One region of the Methylobacterium sp. ap11 genome, then DNA from elsewhere that is predicted to be linked to it. Evidence: predicted binding sites of a transcription regulator. Region 1 holds the regulator's gene; each other region holds the start of a gene.
What was found. Region 1 encodes LexA, which represses DNA repair genes until DNA is damaged. Its sites were predicted from a motif close to TGTTCNNNNTGTGTTCNG; they were not measured.

Region 1 (7,651 bases):
CCGCGAGCCCGGCGATCCTGGACTCGACCGCTTGCCGCCGCACCGCCGCGATCACCGCCTGCCAGCCCGCCAGCGTGAAGGTCTTGCGGCGGGCCGGGTTGTAGCGCGGTCCGCGCAGGCGGCCGTCGAAGGCGGGATCGAGGGACGGCATCGCCAGGGCGGGAAAGACCTCCATCAGGTAGAGGCCGCGGATGGCCTCCCGCGAGGCCTCCGGATCCTCCGTCGCGCCGAGCCGCTCCTTGAAGCGCCAGAGCGGGGCCGCGTCGTCGAACATCCCGGCCTTCCCGCGGTTCGCCGGCTGCACGCCGCCGCCGAGCCAGGAGATCAGGGAGGCCGCGACCCGATCGACCGGGCGCATCCCGGTCGCGTTCGGAACCAGGGTCGGCTGGTCGAGGGCGACGAGGCGCAAGTCGCTGATGGCGCTCTCCGCCTCGATCGCCGCGCGAGCCTCGTCGAACGAGGCGAGGCGCGGCGGCACGAGGGTGCGGCGGCCGGCCCGGTCGATGCGAATCGTGCAGATCGCACCCGGCGCACGAGGGTTGTCGGTCCAGGCCGAATCGAACCCGATAATGCTGGTCGTCCCGACCACGCTCACGGGCCGGCACTCCGCATGAGCATGGACCCCTCACCCAGCACATCGTGTTCGCGAAACCCGTCACCGAGCCGCTTCCGGTCCGTGACCCTGATCGAGTCACCAGGCCCTGTCGAGCTGCAGCCCTCGACCAGCGCCGAGGCCGGCGAGGGACTCGTGAAGAAAATGTCCTTGGTCAAGCTCAGGCAGCCGCCCTGCGGCGCGAGGGCGTTCTCGCCGGCGAACTGCTCGCGCAACTTGCCGAGGTTCACTGGCAAGCCGTCGGTCGTGGTCGGGCTGACGAGCGAGCCGGCGCGGAGCACGTCGCCGCCGCCGATCATGTCGAGATAGGCCTTGTGGGTTTCGCTGCGCGGTCGTGCGGTCGCATAGAAGCTCTGCCGCACGGGCGCCCGAACTGGCGCCATGGGCACGCCCGCCGGAGCTGCGGACCGGATCAGGCCCGCAGAACATGGCGGCGTGCCACATGTTTTTCCGGAAGCGTCGCTCCCCCTCTTCCGGCCTGCTTCGCAGGCCACCCTCCCGTGCGGGGGGTCGGGCGAAGGCGCTCCCCGCGCGAACTCAGTACTTCCGCACCAGGCTCACCAGCCGGCCCTGGATCCGCACCCGATCCGGCCCGAGCACCCGGGTCTCGTAGGCCGGGTTGGCGGCCTCGAGCGCGATCGACGAGCCTCGGCGCCGCAGGCGCTTCAAGGTCGCCTCTTCGTCGTCGATCAGCGCCACGATGATGTCGCCGGTATTGGCGGTCTCCTGGCGGCGGATCACCACGAGGTCGCCGTCGAGGATGCCGGCCTCGATCATCGAGTCGCCGCGCACCTCCAGGGCGTAGTGCTCGCCGCTGGCCAGGAAGTCCGGCGACATCGCCACCGTGCGGCTCTGGCTCTGGATCGCCGAGATCGGCGTACCGGCGGCGATCCGGCCCATCACCGGTACGCTGACCGAGTGGCCGTTCTCATCCGAGGCCGTCGCCATGGCGGGGATGCCGGCTTGCCGCTTCGGCTCGTGGGCGCGCCCGCCCTCGACGACGCTCGGGTTGAACCGCACCACCTCGGCCCCGGCCGCGGGAGCCGTCGCCGGCCCCGTCACCGTATCGGGGATGCGGATCACCTCGATCGCCCGGGCCCGGTTCGGCAGACGGCGCAGGAAGCCGCGCTCCTCCAGGGCGGTGATCAGGCGGTGGATGCCCGATTTCGACTTCAGGTCGAGGGCGTCCTTCATCTCGTCGAAGGACGGGGGGACACCCGTCTCGCGCATTCTCTGCTGAATGAAGCGGAGCAGGTCCAACTGCTTACGCGTGAGCATGTGACTCTCTCATCCCCGCGCTGCCGCGCTCCGGAAACAAATCGCGAACATGGTAAGCGTTCCGCAAGTGTTCCGCAAGCGGCTTTGAAAAAACGGGATGTTGGGGCGGAAGAAGCCGAGTACCACGCGCCATCGGACGCGGCTCCAGGGTCCAGACTCAGCATCGCCTCTCGCGGCTGGACAAGAACCCGGCCGTGCGGGCGTTCATCGCGGATCGTCTCGGCACCGACGACGTCGAAACCATACGCCGTGCGGCGATTGTCCGGTTCGAAGAGGAAAGCGTGCCTTCGCGCTCCGCCACGAACCCTTTCGCGATCAGACGACGCGCGGCCGGCGCCCGGACCGGCCACCGAAAGCGCAACCGGACAACGCCCCGACCACCCCGATCCGACCGGCGGGACCACAGATCATTCCGCTCGATCCCGGAATTCCTTCGCCAGTTATTGATCACCACCGCCAGAGAGCCGTGACGGGTACGGGAGCGTCGAGGTTACCGTCCGGGAGACTCGCGCCCATCTCGGCGTCGAGACCCAGCGCCAGTGGTCGGGCCGGGTGATCGCCCGCACCACCCCTGCCTGCTCGCCCTGCTCTCCGCAATCTCCTGTCGGCAGCGCGTCGGCCCGCTCGCGAACGCCGCAAGGCGGTGCAGGCCGCCCGGTACCCGAAGGCGCAACCCGCCCTCCCGGATACGCTCGCTGGCGTGAGCGCGTTTTGGCGACATCCCGGCTCCAGCGGCACAGAACGAAACCGTGCTTCGCCCCTGCCGCCGCCCGGGGCCCGCCCTCCCTGCAACGCAGCCTGAAGGCCAAAGTCGAGCTTAGTGCCCGCCCTCGTGGCCGTGGCTGGTGCCGATCACGCAGAGCGCCAGACCGGCGATACCGCCGATCGTGCCAAGCGGGGTCTGGTAGCGCCAGGAGGCGTAGTAGCCGGCACTGCCGATCACGACCCCGAGCAGGGTGAGCACGATGCCGCGGGCCGAGACTCCCGGCTTGTCCCGGTGCGGTCGGATGGCGTTCTGGTGCATCGCAGTCAAAGTCCCTCGCCGCACCGTGTCGATCCGCCGGCCCCCGGGGGGACCGCGGGAGCCGGGGGGCGGCCGCCCTCTCCCGCCGGGGAAACGCGGGAGACGCGGATTGGCTCACGGCGCCGGATCGACGGCCGGACGCGCGCGGCCGGGCTTACGGGAGAGCCCGGTCGCGCGTTGCGCTCAGCGGCCCTCGCCGCCGATGCGGGAGAAGTCCGCGACCTCCCGGGTCGCCGCCCGGAGCGCGTTGAGGAGCGCTAGGCGGTTGGCGCGCAGGGCCGGCTCGTCGGCGTTCACCGTCACCTTGTCGAAGAAGGCGTCGACCGGCGCACGCAGGGTCGAGAGCGCCCGCATCGCCCCCTCGAAATCCTCCACCGCCACGGCCTTGCCCGCCTCGGCGCCGGCCATCCGCAGGGCCTCGGCCAGGGCCGATTCCTCGGGCAGGCGCAGGAGGCTCTGGTCCGGCGCCGCATCGTAAGCGCGACCGTCCTTCTTCTCCTCGATCCGCAGGATGTTGGCGGCGCGACGGGAGCCGGCGAGCAGGTTCTTGCCGTCCTCGGTGTCGAGGAAGCGGCCGAGCGCCTCGACCCGGCGCACCACCATCAGGAGGTCGTCCTGCCCGGGCAGCGCGAAGACGGCGTCGATCAGGTCGTGGCGGGCGCCTTGGTCGCGCAGGTAGACCTTCAGCCGGTCAACGAAAAACGAAAAAAGGCTCTCACAAACCTCACGCGACTGTTTATCGATTTTTTCGTACTTACCCAAGCTTTTTCCGAAATAATCGTCATCAATAGCAGATTTGGCCACCTCATAGGACGGCTCACTTAAATCCATGCCTGCAATTGCAGAAAGGGCTTTCAATCTTGCGGCCGAATCATATTTTCGTGCGATTTCCAATGCGACGGGCATATGTGCGGCGCGGACGATGTAATCCAACCGCATTTTTATATTATTTTCGAGTAGGAGGCGAATTACACCTAGCGCCGCCCGCCGCAGGGCATACGGATCCTTACTGCCAGTAGGCTTCTCATCGATTTCCCAGAAACCTGCAAGCGTATCGAGCTTGTCGGCGAGCGCCACCGCCACCGAGACCGGCTCGGACGGCACCCGGTCGCTGGGCCCGAGCGGCTTGTAATGATCCTCGATCGCGGCGGCGACCGCCGGGTCCTCGCCCTGCTCGGCGGCGTAGTAGCGGCCCATCAGGCCCTGCAGCTCCGGGAACTCGCCGACCATCTCGGTGACGAGGTCGGCCTTGGCAAGCCGCGCCGCCCGCTCGGCGAGATCCGGGTCGGCCCCGACGACCGGCGCCAGCGCCCGGGCGAGGGCCGCGATCCGCTCGACGCGCCTGGCCTGGGTGCCGAGCTTCTCGTGGAACACGATGTTGCCGAGCTTCGGCAGCCGGTCTTCCAGACGGGTCTTGCGGTCGGTCTCCCAGAAGAACGCCGCGTCGGAGAGGCGCGCGCGCACCACCCGCTCGTTGCCGGCGACGATCGCGGCACCGCCGTCGGAGGCCACCAGGTTCGAGACCAGGATGAAGGCGTTGGCCAGGCGCTCGCGCCCGTCCGGGCCGGGCGCGCCGCGAAGCACGAAGCACTTCTGGTTCGCCCGGATGGTCGCGCGGATCACCTCCGGGGGGATGGCGAGGAAGCGCTCGTCGAAGGCGCCCATCAGGGTCACCGGCCACTCGACGAGGCCGGCCACCTCCTCCAGCAGACCCTCGTCCTCGACGAGGTCGAGGCCGCGCGCGAAGGCGAGGTCGCGGGCGTCGTGCAGGATGATGTCCTTGCGCCGGTCGGCGTCGAGCACCACGAAGGCCCGCTCCAGGGCCGGCAGGTAATCGGCGAAGCGGCGCACCTCGATCGCCTGCGGCGCCAGGAAGCGGTGGCCGCGGGTGGTGAACCCGACCTCGACCCCGTCGATGGCGAAGGGGACCAACTCGGGCGTCTCGGTCTCGGGACCGAAGCTCGCGACGATCGAGTGCAGCGGACGGACCCAGCGGAGCGAGCCCGGCTCGCGCGAGGCCGCGCCCCAGCGCATCGATTTCGGCCAGGGGAAGCTCTTGACGATCGCCGGGATGATCTCGGCCAGCACTTCGATGGTCTCGCGGCCGGGCCGCTCGATCACCGCGACGTAGAACTCGCCCTTCTTCGGGTCGGAAACGACCTTGGCCTCGTCGAGGCTGGCGAGGCCGGCGCTCTTCAGGAAGCCCTGGACGGCGCCCTCGGGAGCGCCGACGCGGGGCCCTTTGCGCTCCTCGCGCACGTCCTGGCCGCGGGCCGGCAGACCGGCGACGTGGAGGGCGAGGCGGCGGGGCGTCGCGAAGGCCTTGGCGCCCTCGTACAGGAAGCCGCGCTCGACCAGCGCGTCGGTGACGAGCTTGCGCAGGTCCTCGGCCGCGCGCCGCTGCATGCGGGCGGGGATTTCCTCGGAGAAGAGTTCGAGCAGCAGGTCGGGCATCGGGCGGCCTCGAGGCCCTTCGTCGGGAGGGCCCGGAATCGGGAAGGGGAGGATGGCGGGGTGTAGCGCCGGGCGGCGCGGATGTCAGGCGGCGGGCGCTTCCGCGAGGCCGCCCGCATCGGTGCGCCGCCAGGCCTCGCCGCAGGCTTTTGCCAGTTCGCGCACCCGCAGGATGTAGCTCTGCCGCTCGGTGACCGAGATCACCCCGCGCGCGTCGAGCAGGTTGAAGACGTGGCTGGCCTTGATGCACTGGTCGTAGGCCGGCTGCGCCATGCGGTGGCGCGGATCGTTGCTGTCCGCCCCCGGCTCGCCGGCTTCGAGGTAGGCCCGGCACGCGGCCTCGGCGTCGCGGAACTGCCGAAAGAGCATCTCGGTGTCGGCGGCCTCGAAGTTATGGCGCGAGTATTCCTGCTCGGCCTGCAGGAAGACGTCGCCGTACGTGACCTTCTCGTCGCCCTCGCGGCCGTTGAAGTTGAGGTCGTAGACGTTCTCGACGCCCTGGACGTACATCGCCAGGCGCTCGAGGCCGTAGGTCAGCTCGCCGGCGACCGGTGAGCATTCGAAGCCGGCGACCTGCTGGAAGTAGGTGAACTGGCTCACCTCCATCCCGTCGCACCAGCATTCCCAGCCCAGGCCCCAGGCGCCGAGCGTCGGGCTCTCCCAGTCGTCCTCGACGAAGCGGATGTCGTGGAGCGCGAGGTCGACGCCGATCGCCTTGAGCGACGCGAGGTAGAGCTCCTGCAGGTTCGGCGGGTTCGGCTTCAGGATCACCTGGAACTGGTAATAGTGCTGGAGCCGGTTCGGGTTCTCGCCGTAGCGCCCGTCCTTCGGCCGGCGCGAGGGCTGGACGTAGGCCGCCTTCCAGGGCTTGGGGCCCAGTGCCCGCAGGGTGGTGGCCGGATGGAACGTGCCGGCGCCCACCTCCATGTCGTAGGGCTGGAGGATCACGCAGCCCTGCGCGGCCCAGAACCGCTGGAGCGTCAGGATCAGGCCCTGGAACGAGCGGGTCGGCTGGAGGTCGGCGTCGATGGCGGTCATGGGCGGGGGCTTGCGGCTCGGGCGGGGTCGGATCGTGCCGCGACCCTTGGGAACCGGCGGCGCCCGAGTCAAGCGCGCGTGCGCCCCCGCACGAACCCGAAGCGGGGCTGGAACCGGAAAACGGTCAAGCTCGTTGACAGTACAGATCCGAACACGATGCCGCCGGGTGCGGTGCAAGACTAGGGGAGATTGTCCGTGACCCACCGCCTGACCTTGGTCGCCGCCGCCGCACTGCTCTCCCTGGTCGCGACCCCGCTGGTGGTGCGGGCGGGCGCGGATGCCCCGAAGACCGAGCCGACGGCCGCCGTCGAGGCGGCCAAGCCCGCCGCCGCCGAGGCGCCGCCCCCCGCCTGCCGCACGGTGCGGGTGGTCTATGCCGGCTACGGCACGCCGGCCTGCGGGCGGTAAGGCGGCGCCGAGCCTCGGGCCCAGGCCTGAACCTGGACCCGACCTCGCCGCGACCGGACACTCTTGCGAGACGACACGAGATCCCGGGGCCGCGCGCGCGGCCCCGGGATCTCGCGTTTGCCGGGGGGATTCGCCCGGCACAACCCTGCACCCGATGCGATCTACCGTCGGTTCGGCGATGGCGGTAAGACGGTCGTCGCCGCTCAAGCGCGACCGCGCGACGCCGACGTGGAAGAGACTTCTTTCCTCTCGCATCGCCGCAGAACCGACGCGCGTCCCGGGAGACACGCCATGTCCATCTCGACCGACCCCGCCGATCCCCGCGCCGCGATCCGCCGGGGCGCCATGACGCCGTTCCAGGTTGGCGGTGGCGGTCTGCGTGCTGATCTGCGGTATTATGCAGCAAGCTCACCGGAAAGCGTTGAGGTGAGATGGCAAGGCGCGGTCTGAAATTTGTCAGTGCGGGATATCAAGCGGATTTATCAACACGGCGCGTTGCAAGTTGGCATAATGGCTTGACATGCGCCCTGGACGGCGACAGTTTGCATCTTGCGCAGAGTGCCGCCTATGACCGACCCGAACCCCATCGACGCGCTAATTCAAAGGCGCAACGCCAACGTGACCAAGGCCACTCGGCTTTCTGAGCAGCTTGTGGCTTTGCGTCGTGAGAACGACGAGATTGATATCGCGATAAAGGCTCTTGATAGGCTCGGCTTCAAGGGGGCGCCCCCCGGCAAGCCCGCGGAGAGCACCGCTGCTGGGCTTGTTCAAGCCAAGCTAATAGATATAACCGTTCCTGATATGATCTTTGCTATCATCGGCGATGATATCATTGG
Region 2 (7,651 bases), on a different contig from region 1:
GCCGGCCAGGAGGTATTGCCCGACATGGCGGTCGGCGGCGGGCGAGAGGCGCAGGTAGAGGTCGGCGAACAGCCGGCGGGCGCGGTGCCCGCTCCAGTCGGCCGGCAGGGTCGCGGCGGGCAGGCGCGCATCCCTGAGCGCCGCGTGGCGGTAGGCGTGGACGAGGAGCAGCCGCAGTTGCAGCGCCTCGGCGTCGGTCGGGTGCAGCCCGGCCGCGAGCGCCTCGGCGACGTCCCCGAAGGTCGCCAGGAAGGCCGCGTAGGCGGCCTCGAAGGCGGCGAGGTCCCAATGCGCGGCGACGAGGTCCGCGAGCCGCGGCCCCGCCGCCCGGTCGGCCATCGGCCCGACCTCGAAGACCGCCAGGGCGGGATTCGCCGGCCGGTGATGGTCCGGCCCGAGCAGCCATTGCGGCCCGAGGCGGACGAAGCCCGCCCGCTCCAGCGCCGGCCCTGCCTCGCCGTCCGGCTCCGCCCCGAGCCAGACGAGCAGCCAGCCGGTCTCGGGCTGCGGCTCGAACAGGGTCCGGGCGGCCGACAGGAACTCGCGCCGCGCCGCCGCGGTGAGCTGGTAGAAGCTGCGCCGGCCCTGGCGCTCGCCGGTGAGCTGACCGGCGGCCACGAGTCGCGACACCGCGGTCCGCACCAACGTCTCGCTGATGCCGACCATCCGGCAGGTCTCGACGATGTTGCCCATCCACAGCCGGCCGCCGCGCGGCTCGACGACGTCGCCGTAGAGGGTGACGATGAAGCCACCGGCGCGCAGCGGCAGCGTGTCCAGGAGGCGCGAGACCAGCGCCTCACCGTTGCGACCCGTCGAGGATCCGCCCGCCTCGCTCACCAAGCCCCCCATCCCGGGCGAGAGCGGCCCGGCCGCCATCCGCCGCCACGTTCTCGATCGAAACGGAGCGGATCCAGCGACCTAAGGCGAAAGCCCCGGCCGCACAACCGGGCGGCCGGGCGGGTCTCAAGCCGCCGCCGGCCCGGCGGTCCGGGCGCTGAACGTGAGGAGGTCGTAGCGGGCGACCGTCTCGTCGTCCTGATCGAACACCTCCGCGTCCCAGCGCACCTCGCCGTATTCCGGCTTCCGGACCGGCTGCTTGCCCCCGAGCCGGCCTCGCCGGACGCGGATCGCGTCGCCCGGCGAGACCGGCTCGAGGAGGCGCAAGTGACCGAGCCCGTAAGTCGCCAGGAGCGGTCCCGGCACCGGATCAACGTACAGGCCCGCCGCGAAGGACAGGATGAGGTACCCGTGCGCGCCCTGTCCAGGAAAGAACGGGTCGGCTGCCGCGGCCTCCTCGTCCATGCGGGCGTACAAGGTGTCGCCGGTCAACGCCGCGAAGTGCTCGATGTCGGCGGGGGGATCGTCCGCGACGGCGTCTCGACCGTGTCGCCGACCGCGAGGCCATCGAAGTCGCGCCGGAACGGTTGCCGGCCGGGACCGGGGCCGGGGCGCCCGGGAGCCAAATGCGGGTCAGGGCCGACTAGTGCCGCGGCGAGCCCTGGGTCGCGGTACGCTGCCGGGAGTGGAAGACGCCGCGCAGGCCGCCCAGCTCTCCGCCGCTGCCGCCGGCCCGGCTCACCATGGACGAGGCCCGGTATCGGCGAGCCGTGTCCGGTGGACGACTTCGCACTGTCGCGGTCGAGCCTGTGGACCCGGCCGCGATGGGTGGCGATTCCGAAGACCAGGGTGTCGGCATGATCGGCTTCGGCGGCGCCCACCGGGGCGACGGGGCTCCCTCCTCTTGGCGACCAGCGCCTCGGCGTCGTCGAGGTTGCTGGAGACCATCACCGTGGCAATTGGCGCCCGTCAGGACGAGGCCGGGCGGCGTGCCGCGCGCATCGGTGACGAGGTAGCGCCTGGTCCCCGCCTTGCCCCGGTCCGTCGGGTTCGGGCCGGCGGCAGACACCACTTTCATCGCCGGCACGCTCGCGCTGTCGACGCTTGCCCGGCTCCCACACCTCGATCACGCTTTGACTAAGTGCACCTCACAAAACTCCCGCCGCGATGTCGCCACCACAGCGAGCCGAGGCGGTGATCGGGAGTTTTGTGAGAGACACTAAGCAGACTTGCGTTGGCAGGCCAACGCTTCGCCCGCTCAGGTTCTTGTTTTGTCATAGATTTTCGACGCCGAACTGGTAACCACTTCGGCGAAATCAAAAACCTGGAGAGCTTCGCGCTTGCAACGCGATCGTGAAACGCTCCAGCGCAACCAACTCCTCGACGTCTCACCCAAGCAGCCGATCTTGGCGGCCATCGACTGGATCGCCGACCATTGCGAGCCGTGCTCGCTCTCATGGTCGCGCATCTCAGGGGAAAACGGGGCTGTTCACTTCGTCGCGGCACCATCCACGCGGAAATTGAAGCCTCCGGGAAACCCGGGATGATTCATTCCACCGTCCCTTCCGCGCTCGCCTCCTCCGTCCTCGCTCCTGCCATGTTCCTCGTCAGGCGACGCGCGACATTTATCAAAAGGGTGCCTCAGAACAGGCTGTACTGCCCGCCCACCCGCACCGGCACCCGAAACAGGTCCGTCCGCAACCGCAGGCGCTCCGCCGGATAGCCGAGCCGGGCCATCGCCACGCGCATCCGCCGGTCCAGGAGATCGGCGTAGGGGCCCGTCCCGGTGAAGCGCCGTCCGTAGGTCGCGTCGTAGACCTTGCCGCCGCGCGCCTGCGCGAGGAGCGAGAAGGTCCGGCCGGCCCGGTCGGGATAGTGCTCGGCGAACCAGTCGCGCATCAGGTCTGCGAGCTCGTGCGGCAGGCGCAGCAATGCGCCGCCGGCCTCGCTCGCCCCGGCCTCCCGGGCGCGGGCCAGCACCGCCTCGATCTCGTGGTCGTTGAGGCCCGGGATCAGCGGCGCCACCAGGACCATCGCGGGGATGCCCGCCGCGGCCAGCGTCCGGATCGCCGCGAGGCGTTTCTCGGGGTGCGGGGCGCGGGGCTCCATCCGGCGGGCGAGGACGGGATCGAGGGTGGTGACGGAGAGCGCAACCTTGACCAGCCCGTCCTTCGCCAAGTCGCCCAGGATGTCGAGGTCGCGCAGCACGAGGTCGGACTTGGTGACGAGGCCGACGGGATGGCGGAAGCGCGCCAGCACCTCGAGGATCTGGCGCGTCAGTCGGTAGCGCCGCTCGATCGGCTGGTACGGGTCGGTCGCGGTGCCGAGCGCGATGGTGCGGGGCGCGTAGCCCCGGGCCGAGAGTTCCGTTTCCAGCAGGAGCGCCGCGTCCGGCTTGGCGAAGAGCTTGGTCTCGAAGTCGAGGCCCGGCGAGAGGCCGGCATAGGCGTGGTTCGGCCGGGCGAAGCAGTAGACGCAGCCGTGCTCGCAGCCGCGATACGGGTTGATCGACCGGTCGAAGCCGATATCGGGCGACGTGTTGCGGGTGATGATGCTGCGTGCCCGCTCCAGGGTCACCTCGGTGCGCAGGGGCGGCAGGTTCTCGTCGATGTCCCAGCCATCCGCGAAGGCTTCCCGGTCCGCGGGCTCGAAGCGGCCGCTCGGATTGGCGGTGGCGCCGCGTCCGCGGCGGGTCTCGGCCGCCGGGGTCGATCCGGCGAGACGGCGCGCCTCCCCTCCGCATCCCGCTCCCATTCGAACCTCCGCCGCAACCGTGCCGGAAAATCGAACATAACAAGAACAAATGCAAGGGCGGGGAAGAATGCCGTCGATCGAGGCAGGACGCGCCGTCCGCCATCCGCTATGGCGCGATCATGTTCACGGCAGCCATCCATCTCCCCGGCGCGATCGATCCCGAGCGCATCGACGTCCTCGCCGATACCCTCGCGGCCCTGGTGGCCGGGGTCGCGGCGGGGGTGGTGGGGGATGCGGTGATCGCGGCGGCGCATCCCGAGGACCCGGAGGTCGCCACCATGGCGGAGAGCACCGGAGCGGCGCTGGTGGCGCGGGGACGCAGTCCCTGGGTAGCGGCGGCCGGCCTGGCGCGCCGGCCCTGGATGCTGTGCCTGGAGGCCGGCGACGTGCCGGCGGAGGGCTGGATCCGGATGCTCGACCGGTTCGGCGCGACGACGGGCCCGGACTCGGTCGGCCGCCTGCGGCGCCCGCACGCGCCGCTCCTCGAGCGGATCGCCGGCCGGCGCGAGGCGCTGACCGGCACGCGGCAGGTCCGGGCCGGCGACCTCGTGCGGGTCGAGGCGCTGCGGGCCGGCCTGCCGCTCCGTGCCCGCCTGCCGGTCAGGCCCCTGCGGGGGACGCTGCTGCGGGGCTGACGCCCGCACCGCGCTTCAGGTGCTCGTCGAGGCGCGGCATGATCTCGACGAAGTTGCACGGCCGATGGCGGAAGTCGAGCTGGGCCGCCAGGATCCCGTCCCAGGCGTCGCGGCAGGCCCCGGGCGAGCCCGGCAGCACGAACACGTAGGTGGCGCTCACGACCCCGGCGGTCGCCCGCGACTGCAGGGTCGAGGTGCCGATCTTGTCGTAGGAGATGCGGTGGAAGATCGCCGAGAAGCCGTCCATCCGCTTCTCGAACAGCGGCTCCAGCGCCTCGGGCGTCACGTCGCGCCCGGTGAACCCGGTGCCCCCGGTGGTGATCACCACGTCCACCGCCGGGTCGGCCGCCCAGGCCCGGACCCGGGCGCGGATCGCCTCGACCTCGTCCGGAACGATCCCCCGGTCGGCGAGCCGGTGGCCCGCCGCGGTCAGCCGCTCCGCCAAAGTGTCGCCGGAGCGGTCGTCGGCGGGCGTGCGGGTGTCCGAGACGGTCAGCACCGCGATGCCGAGCGGCACGAAGTCCCGGGACTGGTCGAGGCGGCCTTGGTCGACGCGGCCTTGGTCGACGCGGCCTTGGTCGACACTTGCCATCAGAGCTGCGAGGCCCGGAAGGTGTCGCAGGACTGGGTCTGGCCGCTGCGGTAGCCGGTCTGGAACCAGCGCATGCGCTGGGCCGAGGAGCCGTGGGTGAAGGAGTCGGGCACCACGTAGCCCTGGCTCTGCTTCTGCAGCTTGTCGTCGCCGATGGCGCTCGCCGCCTGCATCGCCTCCTCGATGTCGCCCGGCTCCAGCGCGTTGAAGCGGTCGTTCGAGTTCTTGGCCCAGACGCCGGCGAGGCAGTCGGCCATCAGCTCGACGCGCACCGACAGGGCGTTCGACTCGCGCTCGCCGACCTGCTGCTGCTTCTGCTGCACCTTGGGCAGGATGCCGAGCACGTCCTGGACGTGGTGGCCGACCTCGTGGGCGATCACGTAGGCGTAGGCGAAGTCGCCCTTGACGTGGAACTTCTGCTCCATCTCCTTGAAGAAGGAAGTGTCGAGATAGACCTTCTTGTCGAGCGGGCAGTAGAACGGCCCCATCGCGGCCCGGGCCTGGCCGCAGCCGCTACGGGTGCCGCCGGTATACAGCACCATCGTGGTCGGGGTGTATTGGCGGCCGGTCTGGTTCGGCAGCACCGTCTTCCACACGTCCTCGGTGTTGCCCAGGATGGCGGCGGCGAACTTGCCGGTCTGGTCGGAGGGCGCGCCGGTGCGCCGGTCGGGCTGCTGGCCCTGCTGGTGTCCCTGCTCCTGGGGCGCGCGCTGGCGCGTCACGGTCTCGGCGCCGCCGATCAGGATCGCCGGGTTGATGCCGGTGACCCAGCCGATGATGCACAGGATCACGATGGTGCCGATGCCGAGCCCCCCGGCGCCGCCCCCGGGGAAACCGAATCCGCCACCGCCGCCGCCACCCTCGCCGCGGCGGTCTTCGACGTTGTCGGAGGTGCGAAAATCTTCCCAGCGCATGTCAGCGTCCCGTCGGCCCGTGAACCTTGGCCGCGACGGCTACGCGGCGCAGGCCTGAGGCTCAAGAGTAATCAACGGGAGCCGGCACGGTTCCGCTTTGGACGGCCGTGCCGCAAACGCCTACGGCCCGCCTTCGTCGAGGGCGGCCCGCAGCGCCCGGAAGTCGCGCCAGGCGAGGCGCTTCTGGAGCGGCTGGCGCAGCAGGTAGGCGGGATGCAGGGTGGCGAGCAGCCGGATCTCGCGCTTGGCGGTCCGGTACGGGAACCAGCGCCCGCGGGATTTCAGGATGCCGTCCTTGGTGCCGGCGAGCGCCTGGGTGGCGACGCCGCCGAGGCAGACCAGGATGTCGGGATCGGCGAGCGCGATCTGGCGCTCGACGAACGGCTTGCAGGTCGCGAGTTCCTGCGGGGTCGGGTTGCGGTTGCCCGGCGGACGCCAGGGCACGACGTTGCCGACATAGGCGTTGGTGCGGTCGAGCCCGACCGCTGCCATCATCCGGTCGAGGAGCTGGCCCGAGCGGCCCATGAACGGCTTGCCGATCCGGTCCTCGTCGGCGCCGGGCGCCTCGCCGACGAACATCACCCGGGCCTGCGGGTTGCCGTCGGCGAAGACGAGGTTCTTGGCGGTGAAGCGCAGGGCGCAGCTCTCGAACCGGGCGAGCAGCCCTTCGAGCTCCTCCAGGCTCGCCGCGGTGGCGGCGAGCTCCCGGGCATCGCCCGCCGCCTCGCCCGGGGCGGCGGCAGCGGAACGGCCGTAGGTGGTCTGCGGTTCGGCCCGCGGAACGTCCGGCCGGGCCGGCGGCGGACGGACCGGCTCGTGTCGGAAGGTCTCCTGCCGGAAGGTCTCCGGCCGAAAGTCTTCCTGGCGAACGGCTTCCTGGCCCTGCGCCCCGTGGCGCTCCATCTCGCGCGGCGGTGCGGTTTCGGCGGACGTTGCCTCGGCGGCGGCCGCCATCCGGACGGGCCGGCGCGGGGCCTCGGGCTCGGCGAAGCGGTCGTGCGGCGTCTCGTCCAGCGCGACGTCGACGCCGGCCTCGACGTGGAAGTCGAGGAAGGAGAGCAGGTCGCGGCTGTCGGGAGCGTCGGGCGTCATGGGAAGAGATGTGGCGTGTCGCCCGGCTGTGGACAACCGGCGCGACAGGACGCGCACAGGCAATCTCGTGCCCGGCCCCGGACCCGGGCGCTTGCACCGGGGGACATGCCGTCGCACGGTCCCGCCGACGGAACCGCTTGAGGCGGTCCACGATAGTTTATATGTGAACTAATACCAGACAGAGGGAGAGACGGGATGGAGCTGCCGGAACGCGAGGCGATGGACTTCGACGTGGTGATCGTCGGAGCGGGCCCGGCCGGGCTGGCTGCCGCCATCCAGCTGAAGCAGCTCGCCGCGGAAGCCGGCACCGAGGTGTCGGTGGTGGTGGTCGAGAAGGGCAGCGAGGTCGGCGCCCACATCCTGTCGGGCGCGGTGATCGACCCGAGCGGGCTCGACTCGCTGGCGCCCGGCTGGCGCGAGGATCCGGACCGCCCCCTCAAGACCGAGGTGGTGAAGGACGAGTTCCTGTTCCTCGGGCCGGCGGGCGGCCTCTCGCTGCCGAACATCGCCTTCCCAAAGCTGATGAGCAACCACGGCAACTTCGTCGGCTCGCTCTCCAACGTGACCAAGTTCCTCGGCCGCAAGGCGGAAGAGCTCGGCGTCGAGATCTATCCGGGCTTCCCGGCCGCCGAGATTCTCTATGACGAGGCGGGCGCGGTCGTGGGCATCGCCACCGGCGACCTCGGCATCGCCCGCTCGGGCGATGCGCGGGATGACTTCACCCGCGGCATGGAGCTGCGCGCCAAGTACACGGTGTTCGGCGAGGGCGCCCGCGGCTCGCTGACCAAGAAGCTGATCGACCGCTACCGCCTCAACCAGCATTCCGA
Region 3 (7,651 bases), on a different contig from region 1:
ACTGTGGCGGGCCGGCCGCACGGGGTGGAAAACCATGCCCGCATGGATTGCGCGGCGAGACGGGATGCCGGCCCGGGGATTAAGGTGAATGCCGCTCCAGCCACGGGGCGGTGGACCGTTCGACAGATGCGCGTAACCCTTCCGAGCCTTGCCGCGGCCATCGTGCTGGCCGCCCCGGCCGCCCAGGCCGCCGACCCCTCGGCCCTGGTGCCGTCCTACCGGCCGCCGGTCCAGCCCCTCAGCATCGTGTCGGAGTTCCGCATCGGCGGGTCCGCGCAGGACCCGGGCAGCAACGAGAAGAACACCAGCAACATCAACGGCGAGATCCTGTTCGCCAAGCCGGTCACCGGGCTCGACCGGTTCTGGGCCGCCTTCGTGCCGCGCCCGACGGTCGGCGGCAGCTACAATTTCGACGGCCGCACCAGCTATGCCTATCTGGGCGCGACCTGGACCGCCGACATCACCGACCGGATCTTCGTCGAGGGCTTCTTCGGCGCCGGCTTCCACGACGGCTATACCGGCCCGAAGGCCGGCGTGCCCAAGACCTTCAACGCGCTCGGCTGCAACCCGCTGTTCCGCGAGGCGGCGGCCGTCGGCTTCCGGCTCACCGAGCACTGGAGCATCATGGCGACGATCGAGCACATGTCGAATGCCGGGCTCTGCGTCACCAATCGCGGCCTGACGAATTTCGGCGGCAAGATCGCTTACACCTTCTGACCGACGAAGGGGCCGCAGGGCGTCACGCCGCGCGGCCGGCCCGACGATGGTGGCCCTGGCGCCGCGGCGCCGGCCCGCTACAACGTCGCTCGTGACGGCGGGCCCGCGGCCCGCCGAAGGGAGCCTGACCGTGGTCGTCCTCAACCGCATCTATACCCGCACCGGCGATACCGGCACGACGGCTCTGGCCAACGGCGAACGCCGCTCGAAGGCCGACCTGCGGGTCGAGACCTACGGCACCGTCGACGAGACCAATGCCTGCCTGGGGCTGGCGCGCCTGCACACCACCGGCGAGCTCGACGCGATGCTCGGGCGGATGCAGAACGACCTGTTCGATCTCGGCGCCGACCTCGCCACCCCGGAGACCGGGGAGCCTCTCTCCTACGAGCCGCTGCGGATCGTCGCCGCCCAGGTCGAGCGGGTCGAGCGCGAGATCGACGCGCTCAACGCCGGGCTGTCGCCCTTGCGCTCCTTCGTGCTGCCGGGCGGGTCGGCCGCGGCCGCCGCCCTGCACCTCGCCCGCACGGTCTGCCGCCGGGCCGAGCGGCTGGCGGTGGCGCTCGCCGCCACGCCGGGCGAGACCGTCTCGCCGGTGGCGATCCAGTACCTCAACCGCCTGTCGGACTTCCTGTTCGTCGCCGCCCGGGTCGCCAACGACGGCGGCGCCGCCGACGTGCTCTGGGTGCCGGGCAAGACGCGCACCTGAGATGCCCCCTCCGGGCTCCGACAGGTACCGGCACCCGCGCGGGCAACACGGCTCCCGCGCAGGTGCCGCGGGCTGCACTTAACGGTGGGGCGGCCGCCCGCCGGCGCGCGTTGACAATTGCGAAAATCGGCCGCTACGGTCCGCGCCACCGTGCTCCATCGGGGATGATCGCTGGCCGGCCGAGGGAGGGCCCGGCCACCATCGTCCCTTCGTCCTGAAGGATGCGACGATCATGAAGGTTCTGGTGCCCGTCAAGCGGGTGGTCGACTACAACGTGAAGATCCGGGTGAAGCCGGACGGCTCCGGCGTCGAGCTCGCCAACGTCAAGATGTCGATGAACCCCTTCGACGAGATCGCCGTCGAGGAGGCGATCCGCCTCAAGGAGAAGGGCAAGGTCACCGAGATCGTCGCCGTCTCGATCGGCCCGCAGCAGGCGCAGGAGACGATCCGCACCGCGCTCGCCATGGGCGCCGATCGCGGCATCCTGGTCAAGACCGACGCCGCCGTCGAGCCGCTCGCCGTCGCCAAGCTCCTCAAGGCGCTGGTCGAGAAGGAGAGCCCGGATCTCGTCATCCTCGGCAAGCAGGCGATCGACGACGACTCGAACCAGACCGGCCAGATGCTCGCCGCGCTGCTCGGCTGGCCGCAGGGCACCTTCGCGTTCAAGCTCGAGGTCGCGGACGGCAACCTCGACGTGGTGCGCGAGATCGACGGCGGCCTGCAGACCCTGAACCTGACGCTGCCGGCGATCGTCACCACGGATCTCCGCCTCAACGAGCCGCGCTACGCCTCGCTGCCCAACATCATGAAGGCGAAGAAGAAGCCCCTCGACACCGTGGAGCCGGAGGCGCTCGGCGTCGACGTGAGCCCGCGCCTCAAGGTGCTCAAGACCGTCGAGCCGGGCGGCCGCAAGGCCGGCGTTAAGGTCGCCAGCGCCGCCGAGCTCGTCAACAAGCTGAAGGTCGAGGCGGGCGTCCTCTGAGGATCGCCGCGCTTCCCGCGAAAGGAAGGAACGACACGCCATGACCACTCTCCTGCTGGTCGAGCATGCCGGCGGCGCCGTGAAGGACGCCAGCACCAAGGCCCTGACGGCGGCCAAGCAGCTCGGCGCCCCGGTCCACGCCCTCGTGGTCGGCGCCGACGCGAAGGGAGCCGCCGAGGCCGTCGCCAAGCTCGACGGGATCGAGAAGGTGCTGGTGGCCGCCGACGCCGCCCTCGACCACCTCCTCGCCGAGCCGACCGCGTCGCTCGTCGCCGAGCTTGCCGCGAACTACGACACCGTGATCGCCGCCGCCTCGACCGAGGGCAAGAACGTGCTGCCGCGCGTCGCCGCCCTCCTCGACGTCGCGCAGGTCTCCGACATCATCAAGGTGGCGGGTCCCGACACGTTCGAGCGGCCGATCTACGCCGGCAACGCGATCCAGACCGTGCAGGCCACCGACGCCAAGCGGGTGATCACGGTGCGCACCGCCGCCTTCCAGGCGACCCCCGAGGGCGGCTCCGCCGCCCCGGTCGAGGCGGTGTCGGCCGCGGCGGCGCCCGCGGCGAAGTCGTCGTTCAAGGGCGAGGAGATCGCCAAGTCGGACCGTCCGGAGCTCGCCGGCGCGCGCATCATCGTGTCGGGCGGCCGCTCGCTCGGCTCGGCCGACAAGTTCAAGGAGCTGATCGAGCCGCTCGCCGACTCGCTCGGTGCCGCGGTCGGCGCCTCCCGCGCGGCGGTCGATGCGGGCTACGCCCCCAACGACTGGCAGGTCGGCCAGACCGGCAAGGTCGTGGCGCCGGACCTCTACGTCGCGGTCGGCATCTCGGGGGCGATCCAGCACCTCGCCGGCATGAAGGACTCGAAGGTCATCGTCGCGATCAACAAGGACGAGGAGGCGCCGATCTTCCAGGTCGCCGATTACGGCCTCGTCGGCGACCTGTTCCAGGTCGTGCCGGACCTGCAGCAGGAAATCGCCAAGGCCAAGGGCTGATCGGCCAAGGACTGATTGGGCCAAGGGCCGATCGCTCGAGGCTGACAATGCCCGCCCCCCGCGCGGATCGCGCGGGGGGCGGCATCGAGACCCTTCCGGGCTCCGCTGGAACCCTTCGCATCTGCGAAGGCGCGATGATATGAACGGTCTGGACCGCGTGGCGGGAAGGCAGGGTGTGATGGGCATCGAGATCAAGACGGTCGGGATCATCGGGGCCGGCCAGATGGGCAGCGGCATCGCCCATGTCTGCTCCCTGGCCGGTCTCGACGTGCGGATGAACGACCGCGATCCCGAGCGCCTGAAGAACGGCCTCGCCACCGTCAACGGCAACCTGCAGCGCCAGGTCTCGAAGGGCGCGATCACCGAGAGCCAGCGCCGCGACGCGATCGAGCACATCATCGCGGTCGATTCGTTCGACGATTTCGGTCCCTGCGACCTGGTGATCGAGGCGGCCACCGAGGACGAGGTGATCAAGCGCAGCATCTTCAGCGCGCTGTGTCCGTCCCTGCGCCCCGAGACGATGGTGGCGACCAACACCTCGTCGATCTCGATCACGCGCCTTGCCGCCTCGACCGACCGGCCGGAGCGGTTCATCGGCATCCACTTCATGAACCCGGTGCCGGTGATGCAGCTCGTCGAGCTGATCCGCGGCATCGCCACCGAGGACCCGACCTACGAATCGGCCAAGGCCTTCGTGCGCCGCCTCGGCAAGATCGTGACGGTGTCGGAGGATTTTCCGGCCTTCATCGTCAACCGCATCCTGCTGCCGATGATCAACGAGGCGATCTACACCCTCTACGAGGGCGTCGGCTCGGTCGATTCGATCGACACCGCGATGCGGCTCGGCGCCAACCACCCGATGGGCCCGCTCCAGCTCGCCGACTTCATCGGCCTCGATACCTGCCTGTCGATCATGCAGGTGCTCTACGAGGGCCTGGCCGATTCGAAGTACCGCCCCTGCCCGCTCCTGGTGAAGTACGTCGAGGCCGGCTGGCTCGGCCGCAAGACCAAGCGCGGCTTCTACGATTACCGCGGCGCGGAGCCGGTGCCGACCCGCTGAGGGCGGGGCTCACCGTCCGCGCGCTGAAAGCCGATCACGCCACCGCGGCCTTGCGGGACTTTCCCGTATTGCGGGCCGGCCAGCCGAGAGCGACGAGCCGCGCCTTGGCGTGCTCGCGCACCTCGTCGCGCAGGCCCGGCGCCATCGCCGCCAGGGCGGCCTGGGTCTCGGGCGCCAGCATCAGGTCGGTGACCGCGTTGATCGACTGCGCCTCGTCGATGCGCGCCGTCAGGTCGGCGTCGGTCGCGCTGCCGCCCGTCTCGGCCGGCGGCAGGTCGGCATCGTTCGCCGGCCCGGCGTTGCGGTCCTCCTCCGGCGCCGGCCCGGTCCGGCGCGCCGGGGCGTTGGCGGCCACGAGGTCGGGACGGCTCGCCTTGAACTCGTCGGCCTCGTCCTCGGAATAGAGCAGGCCGTGCAGGCCGGCGAGCTTGAGGATCACCCGGTCCTTGGCCCGCTTCTCCGCCATGGCGAAGACATAAGCCGCCTGGCGGCCCGAGACGCGGTAGTTCACGCCGATCAGCGCCTCGCCGATCGACCACTCGGTGCGGTCGCCGCTCGGGCCCGGCATGTGGCCGGTCACCAGGATCACCGCCTCGTCCCGCTCCGCCCGCACGATCACCGGCGCATCGAAGCGGATGCGGGCCTGCACGGCGATCCGCTCCAGGGCCTTGTGGTAGATCACGGCGGTGCCCTGCACGCGCCAGACGTTGCCGGCCAGCGGCTCGCCGTAGGTGGCGAGGATGTCGGCGATCTGCTTGTCGGTGGTTGCGCTCATCTCGATCGATCTCACCTGCTGACGGCGGGCGCCCGGCGGGCCGGGTCGCGCGTTCCGTATTTGTTCTCTAGCATGCCGCCATCCGGTTCGCGAGGGTTTTCGCGGGTTTGCCGCGAGACCAGATCGCTGCGGCGAGGGATTTTTCGTCGCAGCGCAGTCACTCGATCGTCCCAACGCCAAGCTGCCGCCGGATCGGCGATCCCATAGCGCCCCGCTTATCGGGGCACGAGGATTGGGTCACGTTGCCGAACCGGGGTATGTTCGCTAAATGTTCCTATGGAGAGACGCCACCTCGACTGTCACGGATCGCGTGGCGCGCGCCGCCATCTGCCCGGAGCCCCGCATGAGCACGCCCGCCCTCCTCGATTCCTCGGCCCTGCTCGAGCGGCCGGGCCAGCGCCGCAGCGCCGTGCGCAGCCCCTCGCCCCGACGTGGCGCCCCCCTCGTCGCGGCGGTGCCGCGTCAAGCGCTGATCGCGGATTTCCTGGCCATCGCGGCCCTCGATCCGGGGGTCGAGCGGCTGAAGGCGGCGCCGGCGCCGATCCGCCTGCCGCTGGGCGACGGGGTGGTCGCGCACGCCGCCGATTTCGAGCAGGTCCGCACCGACGAGCCGGGCCTCCTCGTCGACGTGGTGGCGGAGGCCGACCTTGGCCGCCATCCCTTCCGCACCGCCTACGTGGCGGGCGAGCCGGTGGTGGCCGAGGACGGGCGGCGCTTCGTCATCGAGAGCGCAGCCTCGCTGCGGGCCGAGCCCCGGATCTCGACGGTGCGGCTGATCATGGCGTGTCGCCGCACCTACGTCTCGGCCGGCGACCGGGTGCGCATCCTGCACCACCTCGACGAATGCGGCACCGGCCGGCTGGTCGACTGCGCCGGGATGGCGATCAACGCCCAGGACGGCGTCGCGGCGGTGCTGGCGCTCGCCGTCGAGGGTCTCGTGGCGGTCGATATCGGCCGGCCGATCCTACCCGAGACCGCGGTGCGCCGGCGGCCGTTGCCCTATCCCGATCCGTTCGGGTTCTGAGCCCGCCTTGGCGACGAGGACGACCCGCCGCGCGGTGGCCTCGTACCGTCGTATGCGCTCAGCCGCCGCGCCGGGCCACCGCCGCCTCGACCAGCGAGCGGATCGCCGCCTGGACCGGCTCCGGCGTCGCGTCGCGCACGAACTTCGCCTCGATCTCCTCGCGGATCAGGGCGCCGTCGTCGCTGCGGGCGAGGTCGGTGGCGGTCTCGGCCTGGAGCAGCGACACGAAGGCGCTCTCGATCCGGCCGATCGTCTCGGGCGACTCATCGGCGGCGACCTGGCGGCCGGTGAGGTCGAACACGTCGGCGACGTGCGGCAGGCGCTCCTCGATGAGCGAGAGATCGCCGGCGAGCACGAAGACCGCGGGGATGTGGGCGATCAGGTCGACCGAGCCGCGGGTGATGTTGCCCGGGTTGAACCAGCGCGTTTCCCCGACCTGCATCGGGGCGTGGCGCTTGTGGACGTGGCCGTTGATCGCGAGCGCGCAGCCATGGATCGCCTCGGGCGGCACCGCGCCCGGATAGCCCGCCCCGAAGGCGAGGTCGTGGTGGGTCAGCCAGAGGACGGCGTCGGCCTGCGGGATCAGCCCGCGGACATCCGTGGGGATCGCCTGCCCGAACGGCGTCGCGCCGAAGCCGAGGCGGCGGTCCTTCACCGCGTAGAGCGCCGCCGGGCCGGATTCCGGCACGACGTCGAGGACGTCGCTCACCGCCAGCATCGCCAGGCTGTCGCCGTCGGACAGGCGGGTATGGCGGATGTCGTGATTGCCGACATTGGCGAGCGGCCGGTGCCGGAAGCCCTTGAGGATGCGGATCAGCCGCGACTTCAGGCTCTCGTCGGGCTCCACCGGGCGCTCGAACAGGTCGCCGAGGAGTACTGGCGCGAGGTCGCGGGCATTCGCCAATGCCACGCAATGCTCGAGCTTGTTCAGGACCGGTGCCGGCCAGTCCGGGTCCTTGCGCCGCCCGGGCCGGCGCGACGAGACGTGGGGATCGCCGATCACGAGGAGACCCGCGCAGGCGACCGGCGCGGCGTCGAGCCGCTCGCGTCCGAGGATCATGCGGAGCCCCCCGTGCCGGCGTGGCGGTGGCCGACGAGAAGGGAGGCGGGTGCCACGGGGGTGCCGCAGGCCGGGCAGCGCCCGCCGGTGGCGGCGAGGACCACTTCCATCTCGGCCTCGGCGACGGCGAGCCCGTCCCGGGCCGCGGCCGCGCGTCCCCGCGCCGCGGCGAGGCGCCGGCCGGTCTCGGCGAGGCGTTGCGCCGTCGCGGCGGCGTCGGGGCGGAGCACCGGACGGGGCGCCTCGTCCGGCAGCCCGGCGAGCACCGCGGCACGGTCCCGCGCATCGGCGAGGCCGGCGCGCAGGCGCCGTAGCCGTGCGGCGTGGGTGCCGGCC

Region 2: BMX97_RS06740 (PA0069 family radical SAM protein) is a predicted target of LexA. The motif match lies at 3,622-3,639, and genes of this name have one in related genera.
Region 3: BMX97_RS25785 (trna delta -isopentenylpyrophosphate transferase) is a predicted target of LexA. The motif match lies at 5,282-5,299, and genes of this name have one in related genera.

What each region holds. Positions count from the first base shown of each region.
Region 1 is NZ_FOEB01000002.1:117,756-125,406, reverse strand. It holds gene BMX97_RS03080 (DUF429 domain-containing protein) at 1-595, opposite strand, end outside; gene BMX97_RS03075 (DUF4357 domain-containing protein) at 592-975, opposite strand; gene lexA (transcriptional repressor LexA) at 1,151-1,891, opposite strand; gene BMX97_RS03065 (hypothetical protein) at 2,709-2,915, opposite strand; gene glyS (glycine--tRNA ligase subunit beta) at 3,099-5,369, opposite strand; gene BMX97_RS03055 (glycine--tRNA ligase subunit alpha) at 5,454-6,407, opposite strand; gene BMX97_RS03050 (hypothetical protein) at 6,603-6,815, shown strand; gene BMX97_RS32675 (hypothetical protein) at 7,107-7,265, shown strand; gene BMX97_RS31905 (hypothetical protein) at 7,383-7,651, shown strand, end outside.
Region 2 is NZ_FOEB01000004.1:21,892-29,542, reverse strand. It holds gene BMX97_RS06755 (PaaX family transcriptional regulator C-terminal domain-containing protein) at 1-837, opposite strand, end outside; partial or broken gene BMX97_RS33535 (MaoC/PaaZ C-terminal domain-containing protein) at 964-1,356, opposite strand; partial or broken gene BMX97_RS32690 (IS5/IS1182 family transposase) at 1,790-1,951, opposite strand; gene BMX97_RS06740 (PA0069 family radical SAM protein) at 2,479-3,591, opposite strand; gene BMX97_RS06735 (hypothetical protein) at 3,711-4,226, shown strand; gene moaB (molybdenum cofactor biosynthesis protein B) at 4,192-4,818, opposite strand; gene BMX97_RS06725 (KPN_02809 family neutral zinc metallopeptidase) at 4,818-5,732, opposite strand; gene BMX97_RS06720 (uracil-DNA glycosylase) at 5,853-6,824, opposite strand; gene BMX97_RS06715 (electron transfer flavoprotein-ubiquinone oxidoreductase) at 7,020-7,651, shown strand, end outside.
Region 3 is NZ_FOEB01000024.1:59,823-67,473, forward strand. It holds gene BMX97_RS25760 (acyloxyacyl hydrolase) at 127-717, shown strand; gene BMX97_RS25765 (cob(I)yrinic acid a,c-diamide adenosyltransferase) at 848-1,423, shown strand; gene BMX97_RS25770 (electron transfer flavoprotein subunit beta/FixA family protein) at 1,656-2,405, shown strand; gene BMX97_RS25775 (electron transfer flavoprotein subunit alpha/FixB family protein) at 2,446-3,396, shown strand; gene BMX97_RS25780 (3-hydroxybutyryl-CoA dehydrogenase) at 3,575-4,456, shown strand; gene BMX97_RS25785 (trna delta -isopentenylpyrophosphate transferase) at 4,491-5,231, opposite strand; gene BMX97_RS25790 (hypothetical protein) at 5,575-6,255, shown strand; gene BMX97_RS25795 (hypothetical protein) at 6,314-7,315, opposite strand; gene BMX97_RS25800 (AAA family ATPase) at 7,312-7,651, opposite strand, start outside.